3 regions of the Janthinobacterium sp. BCJ23 genome follow, and region 1 is predicted to be linked to each of the others. Evidence: predicted binding sites of a transcription regulator. Region 1 holds the regulator's gene; each other region holds the start of a gene.
The links. The regulator sigma-54, encoded in region 1, starts transcription at its own class of promoters, with help from an activator protein. The targets are predictions, from matches to a motif close to TGGCANGNAANCTGCTTT.

Region 1 (2,271 bases):
AGTTGTCTGGCAGATGCTTGATCGCCTCTTTACCGTGCCCTTGCACTTTGGTTTTGTATTTCATCACTTGCCTATCGAGCTTGTCGATCAGGGCATCGATCGCGGCATACAGGTCTTGTGCCAGGCTTTCCACGTAGACGGTTTTGCCACTTAAACGCAGGTTGACTTCGGCCTTTTGACGTTTTTCTTTCTCTTTGAGGTTATCCACGGTCAGAATCACGGCGATATCGATAACTTGATCGAAATGACGTTTCACGCGTTCCAGCTTCGTTTGTACGTATTCACGGATGGCTGGTGTCACTTCGAGATGATGTCCGCTGATGGTGAGATTCATACACACTCCTAAAGATGATCGGGTTCGTGCGGTCCATCCTATCCGGCCCGCAGAGGAACCGAAAAAAACTTACAAACACTTACGCAGGCTCACTGGCGGAATTTTCAACGCTTCCCGGTATTTGGCAACAGTACGTCGCGCAATCACCATGCCTTGTTCCCCCAGCATGTCCGCAATCTTACTGTCGGATAAAGGATTTTTAGGGTCTTCTGCTCCTGTCAGTTGCACGATCAATGCCCGTATCGCCGTCGATGACGCTTCGCCCCCCGCTTCGGTGGCGACGTGGCTACCAAAGAAATATTTCAACTCGAACATGCCGTGCGGGGTCAGCATGTACTTTTGAGTTGTTACCCGCGAGATAGTACTCTCGTGTAAACCCAGTGTATCAGCTATTTCACGGAGCACAAGGGGGCGCATGGCAACGGCCCCATGCGAGAAAAAGTTCTTTTGTCTTTCTACTATTGCCTGTGCCACGCGCAGGATCGTGTCGAAACGCTGGCGCATATTCTTGATCAGCCACTTGGCTTCCTGCAACTGTGCGCCCATGGCGCCCTCGCCCTTGCCCTGCTTGAGCAGGTTGGCGTACATGGCGTTGACGCGCAGGCGCGGCATGACGTCGTTGTTCAGGGTCACTTGCCAGCCATTGCGCGCGCGCTTGACGACGACGTCGGGCACCACATAATCGGACACGTCCGAGGCGAACACGGCGCCCGGATGCGGATTGCACTGGCGAATCACCGTCTGCGCTTCGCGCAAGTCTTCATCGTCGCAATCAAGGGCTTTTTTCAGCTTGTTGAAATCGCGCTGGGCAAACCAGGCCAGGTGCTTTTCCACGATGACGAGGGCCATGCGCCGCGTCACCATGGCGATGTGCGGCAAGCGCTTGATCTGCAGCGCCAGGCATTCGGACGCATTGCGCGCGCCCACGCCGGGCGGATCGAAACTTTGCAGCAGCGACAAGGCCGTGCGCATCTCGTCGGCGTCGATTTCCAGCTCTTCCGGCAGGCGCGCCAGGATGTCGTCGAGCGACTCTTCCAGGTAGCCATTGTCGTCGAGCGCGTCGATGATCAGCTCGACCAGCGCACGGTCGCGCAACTCGAGCACCGTCACGCGCATCTGCTCCATCAGGTGTTCGCGCAGGGTGCAGTGATGGGCCTCGAGTTGCGGGCGGGAATCTTCGTCGTCGGGCGCCTTGCCCCGGCTCGCCTCGCTCCAGTCGCTGTCGCCGCCATCCGCCACGGCCGGACCCTCGCCCGCCTCGCCGTCAAAGGTTTCCGCTTCGGCTGGCGCCGCGGGCGCCTCCTGGCCTGGCGGCTGGGGCGGCGCTTCGGCCGGCGCCGCCGTGGAACTCAAGGCCCCGTCCGACAGCAGGCGCAGCGAACGGTCGAGCGGATCGTCGAGGCGCTCGAGCAGGGGATTGTCCGTCAGCAGTTGCTCGAGTTCCTGGTGCAATTCCAAGGTGGACAATTGCAACAGGCGTATCGATTGCTGCAACTGCGGCGTCAGTGCCAGGTGCTGCGAAGTGCGCAGCTGCAATGATTGTTTCATTGGCTTACATGCGGAAGTGTTCGCCCAGATAGACCCGGCGTACCGACTCGTTCGCGATGATGTCGTCGGGGCGTCCCGACGCCAGTACCGAGCCCTGGTTGATGATGTAGGCACGGTCGCAAATACCCAGCGTCTCGCGCACATTATGATCGGTGATCAGCACGCCGATATTGCGCTCCTTCAAGAAGCGCACGATGCGCTGGATCTCGATCACGGCGATCGGATCGACGCCGGCGAACGGCTCGTCGAGCAGCACGAAACGGGGATCCGTGGCCAGCGCGCGGGCGATTTCCACGCGGCGGCGCTCGCCGCCCGACAGGGACAGGGCCTGGTTCTCGCGCAGCTTTTCAATCTGCAAATCGGCCAGCAGCTTATCCAGGCGCTCCTCG
Region 2 (2,271 bases), on a different contig from region 1:
TTTCGCCAGGTTCGCCAGCACGTAGGACAAGTCGGCGCTCTTGCGGCACTGGTACGTGGGCACGTTGTTCAATATCGGTTCCTGCGACAGGTAAAACTTGATCATGTCGGGCACGAACGGGTAGATCGACTTGTCGTCGGCCACGCCCGTGCCGATCGCGTTGGCCAGGGTCACCCGGCCGGCGCGGTAGACGGACAGCAGGCCCGGCACGCCCAGGGACGAGTCCGATCGGAAAGCCAGCGGGTCGAGGAAATCGTCGTCCACGCGGCGGTAGATCACGTCCACGCGTTTTGGGCCGCGCGTCGTGCGCATGTAAACAGAGTTGTCGTTGACGAACAGATCCTTGCCTTCCACCAGTTCCACGCCCATCTGCTGGGCCAGGAACGCATGTTCGAAGTAGGCGGAGTTGTACATGCCCGGCGTCATGACGACGACCGTGGGGTCATCGACGCCCATCGGCGCGACCGAGCGCAAGTTGTCGAGCAGCATGTCCGGGTAATGGTCGACGGGGGCGATGCGGTTGCGGGCGAACAGTTCCGGGAACAGCCGCATCATCATCTTGCGGTCTTCCAGCATGTAGGACACGCCGGAGGGCACGCGCAGGTTGTCTTCCAGCACATAGAATTCGCCCTGTCCGGCCCGCACGATGTCGACGCCGGCGATGTGGGCGTAAATGTCGGAGGCGACGGAAATACCCTGCATTTCCGGGCGGTACTGGGCATTCTTGTAGATTTGATCGGCAGGAATGATGCCCGCCTTGATGATGTTTTGCTCATGATAAATATCATGGATGAACATGTTCAAGGCTTGCACGCGCTGCACCAGGCCCGTTTGCATCTGCGCCCATTCGGCGGCGGGAATGATGCGCGGGATGGTGTCGAACGGAATCAGGCGCTCCGTGCCGGCATCGTCGCCATAGACGGCGAACGTGATGCCGACCCGGCGGAACGTCAGGTCGGCTTCGGCCCGCTTGCGGGCAATGGTCTCGGGGGATTGCTGCTCCAGCCAGTTGCTGAATTCACGATAGTGTTCACGTACCTTGCTGTCCGTACCCACTTCATTTGCAGTCATTTCATTGAAAAAATTTGCCATGTTGTGATTTCCCTTGAGCCGTGTCTGACTATAGCTCAGCAGAAATCGTGCCAGTGCCGCGCACCCGAAAGTATGTAAAAAATGACCATTTTTGTGGCGTAAAACCGTCATCCGCACCGTATTGGTGCGTTACTGCGCGGAAAATGCCGGTGTTGGGGCAGTTGGCGGCGAGCTCAAGCGTCCGGCGTGACGAAGGGCCGGCAGTCGATGGGCAGGTCGATGGTAAACGTGGTGCCCGTTTCCGGCGCGCTGTCGACCAGCGCGCTGCCGCCGTGGCTTTCCGCCACGTTTTGCACGAAGGGCAGGCCGATACCCCAGCCGGGCGCGCTGCCCTGGTGTTCGCGGCGCAGGTATTCGAAGATGCGCTCGGTCTGCTCCGGGGCGATAGCGCTGCCCGTGTTGTGCACGGTGAGTATCATGCGTTCGCGCAGGGTGTTGATGTGGATATGGATGGGGCCGTCGTCGCCATACTTGAGGGCGTTGCCGACCAGGTTTTCCAGGGCGCGGCGCAGCGAATTTTCGCACCACCAGCCGGTGACGGACGCGCCCGTGACCAGGCACTTGCCCGGATGGCCAGTATTGACGCTGTCGCCCACCTGCTGCGCCAGCGGCAGGATATCGAAGCGATGCAAGACCAGCGGCAGCTTTTGCCCCCGGTGGTAGCTGAGCGTATCAAGCAATTCCTGGATCATCTCGTCGAGGCGCTTGCCGTGTTCGATGATTTTCGACGCCAGGGCCGGCACGTCGAGCTGCTGCGGGCACCGTTGCAGCAGCTGGGCGCTGTTGAGCATGACGGAGAGGGGATTGCGCATGTCGTGCGACAGCCCGGCGGCGATGCGCCGCTGGAAGCTTTCATGCATGGCGGTAAATTCCAGGATGGCTTCGCGTATGCCCGTATCGATCGAGGCATTGATCACCTGCCAGTCGCGGCGCCGCAGCGGCACGCCCGCTTCGAGGGCCGCATCGGCGAAACAGTCGCGGAAGATCTGGTATTCCTGGATCACCTGTTCCGGGCCATAGCTGGTCATGCGCGCCCGTTCGTTGCCGTGCACGGCCGGGGCATTGGTATTGCTGGTGGCATTGTCGCGCGGATAGCCTGGCGTCAGCGCTTCGGCCAGGTTGTCGAAGAAGGCGGGCAAGGTATTGATCAAGATGGGTGTCAGCAAGGCATCGGCACCG
Region 3 (2,271 bases), on a different contig from region 1:
CAAGGAGAATTTGCGCCGTAGTTGAAAAAAATCGGGCGCGCATGGATGGTTGTAGCTGATAGCGGACCGCAGGGTGGCCCGCCAGATCAAACACTGTTCAGATAGTGAGGTGGCCAGCGTCAGGCGCCCAGCCACGGCAGTCCCGCCTTGCACCAGCCGCCGATCTGCTTGCGGTGGCCGTCGGCATCCTTGTCGCCCTCGAAGCCTTCGAGGATGTCGAAGCAGTGCAGGTAGCCGTGTTCGGTCGCCAGTTTGGCCGCGTGGCGCGAACGCACGCCGGAGCGGCACAGGAACAGCAGCACCTCGTCTTTGCCGGCCTGGGCGGCCAGTTGCGCGAGAAAGTCGGGATTCGGCACGCCACCGGGGTAGGTGGCCCACTGCACCGCACCATGCTGGGTATCGGCGATATCGACCCGCCCCACCCAGTCGCGCTCGGCATTCGTGCGCACATCGATGAGCTTGACGGCGGGATCGCCCTGCAGCAAGTCATACGCTTCCTGCGGCGTGACGGCGCCGGCATACGGCGTACCTTCATTGGCCCGGCTACGGGCGGTGGTCAGGATGTCGGCGGCGGTGGTCATGGCGTCCTCGATGAAAGTGGGCAGGTGTGGTCGATTATAGTGCGCCGTCGGCGCCCCGCAAACGGGAAATCACGGTGCATGGCGCATGCACCATAACAAGGCATTTTTCAGGAATTGGCGCAAAATGCACAATAATGGTGCGTTATTCGTTTTTTGCACTTGCATAGTGCATTCTTGATTTGACGCAAACCCAGCATGAAAATCGCGGGCAGGAAAACTTTCACTGGCATGGCCGGGTTTTGACCTTGGCGGCGACATCCCACCAGAGGCTGGCATGGAATCTGCTATGATCCTTATGAGTTTTGGTGGCACGCAATGTTTGCTTCGCTTCATCAGCCCAGACGCACTAAGGTCGGCTCACCCCACATTCATTTAGGAGATACGCATGGCAATGACAGCCGCAGAAGTCTTGAAGATGGTAGAAGAAAACGAAGTCAAATTCGTTGATTTCCGCTTTGCTGATACCCGTGGTAAAGAGCAGCACGTGACGGTTCCCGTGTCGCACTTCGACATGGACAAATTTGAATCGGGCCACGCCTTTGACGGTTCTTCGATCGCTGGCTGGAAAGGCATTGAAGCGTCCGACATGATCTTGCTGCCGGATCCAAACACGGCCAATATCGACCCGTTCATGGAAGAAACGACCCTGTTCATGCAGTGCGACGTGATCGAACCGTCGGACGGCAAGGGCTACGACCGCGACCCGCGCTCGATCGCGAAACGCGCCGAAGCCTACCTGAAATCGTCGGGCATGGGCGACACCGCCTACTTCGGCCCTGAGCCAGAATTCTTCATCTTCGACAGCGTGCGCTGGAAGATCGACATGTCGGGCTGCTTCGTCAAGATCGGTTCGGACGAAGGTTCGTGGTCGACCGGCAAGGACATCGAAGGCGGCAACAGCGGCCACCGTCCTACCGTCAAGGGCGGCTATTTCCCCGTGCCACCAGTGGACAGCTTCCAGGACATGCGTTCGGAAATGTGCCTGATTCTGGAATCGCTGGGCATCCCGGTTGAGGTACATCATCACGAAGTGGCCGGCGCCGGCCAGAATGAAATCGGCACCAAGTTCTCGACCCTGGTCGAGCGCGCCGACTGGACGCAAAACCTGAAATACGTGGTGTGGAACGTGGCGCACAGCTATGGCAAGACCGCCACCTTCATGCCGAAACCTATCGTTGGCGACAACGGTTCGGGCATGCACGTGCATCAATCCGTATGGAAGGATGGCAAAAACCTGTTCGCTGGCGACGGCTATGCCGGCCTGTCCGATTTCGCCCTGTACTACATCGGCGGCATCATCAAGCACGCCAAGGCATTGAACGCGATCACCAACCCAGGCACCAACTCGTACAAGCGTCTGGTACCAGGCTACGAAGCTCCAGTGAAACTGGCGTACTCGGCGAAAAACCGTTCCGCCTCGATCCGTATCCCGCACGTGGCCAATCCAAAAGGCCGCCGCGTCGAAGCGCGCTTCCCGGATCCACTGGCGAACCCGTACCTGTGCTTCGCCGCACTGCTGATGGCTGGCCTGGACGGCGTTGCCAACAAGATCCATCCGGGCGAAGCCGCCTCGAAAGATCTGTACCATCTGCCGCCGGAAGAAGACGCGCTGATCCCGACCGTGTGCGCTTCGCTGGAAGAAGCCCTGGACGCACTGGACAAGGACCGCGAGTTCCTGACCCGTGGCGGC

Region 2: a site for sigma-54 is predicted at 1,128-1,145, ahead of AC54AG_RS06610 (circularly permuted type 2 ATP-grasp protein). Genes of this name have one in related genera too.
Region 3: a site for sigma-54 is predicted at 852-869, ahead of glnA (type I glutamate--ammonia ligase). Genes of this name have one in related genera too.

What each region holds. Positions count from the first base shown of each region.
Region 1 is NZ_JCAQAW010000008.1:96,199-98,469, reverse strand. Features, by position in the region: gene hpf (ribosome hibernation-promoting factor, HPF/YfiA family) at 1-334, opposite strand, end outside; gene AC54AG_RS22120 (RNA polymerase factor sigma-54) at 404-1,882, opposite strand; gene lptB (LPS export ABC transporter ATP-binding protein) at 1,887-2,271, opposite strand, start outside.
Region 2 is NZ_JCAQAW010000002.1:135,142-137,412, forward strand. Features, by position in the region: gene AC54AG_RS06610 (circularly permuted type 2 ATP-grasp protein) at 1-1,092, opposite strand, end outside; gene AC54AG_RS06615 (sensor histidine kinase) at 1,266-2,271, opposite strand, start outside.
Region 3 is NZ_JCAQAW010000003.1:478,649-480,919, reverse strand. Features, by position in the region: gene AC54AG_RS13690 (rhodanese-like domain-containing protein) at 120-581, opposite strand; gene glnA (type I glutamate--ammonia ligase) at 967-2,271, shown strand, end outside.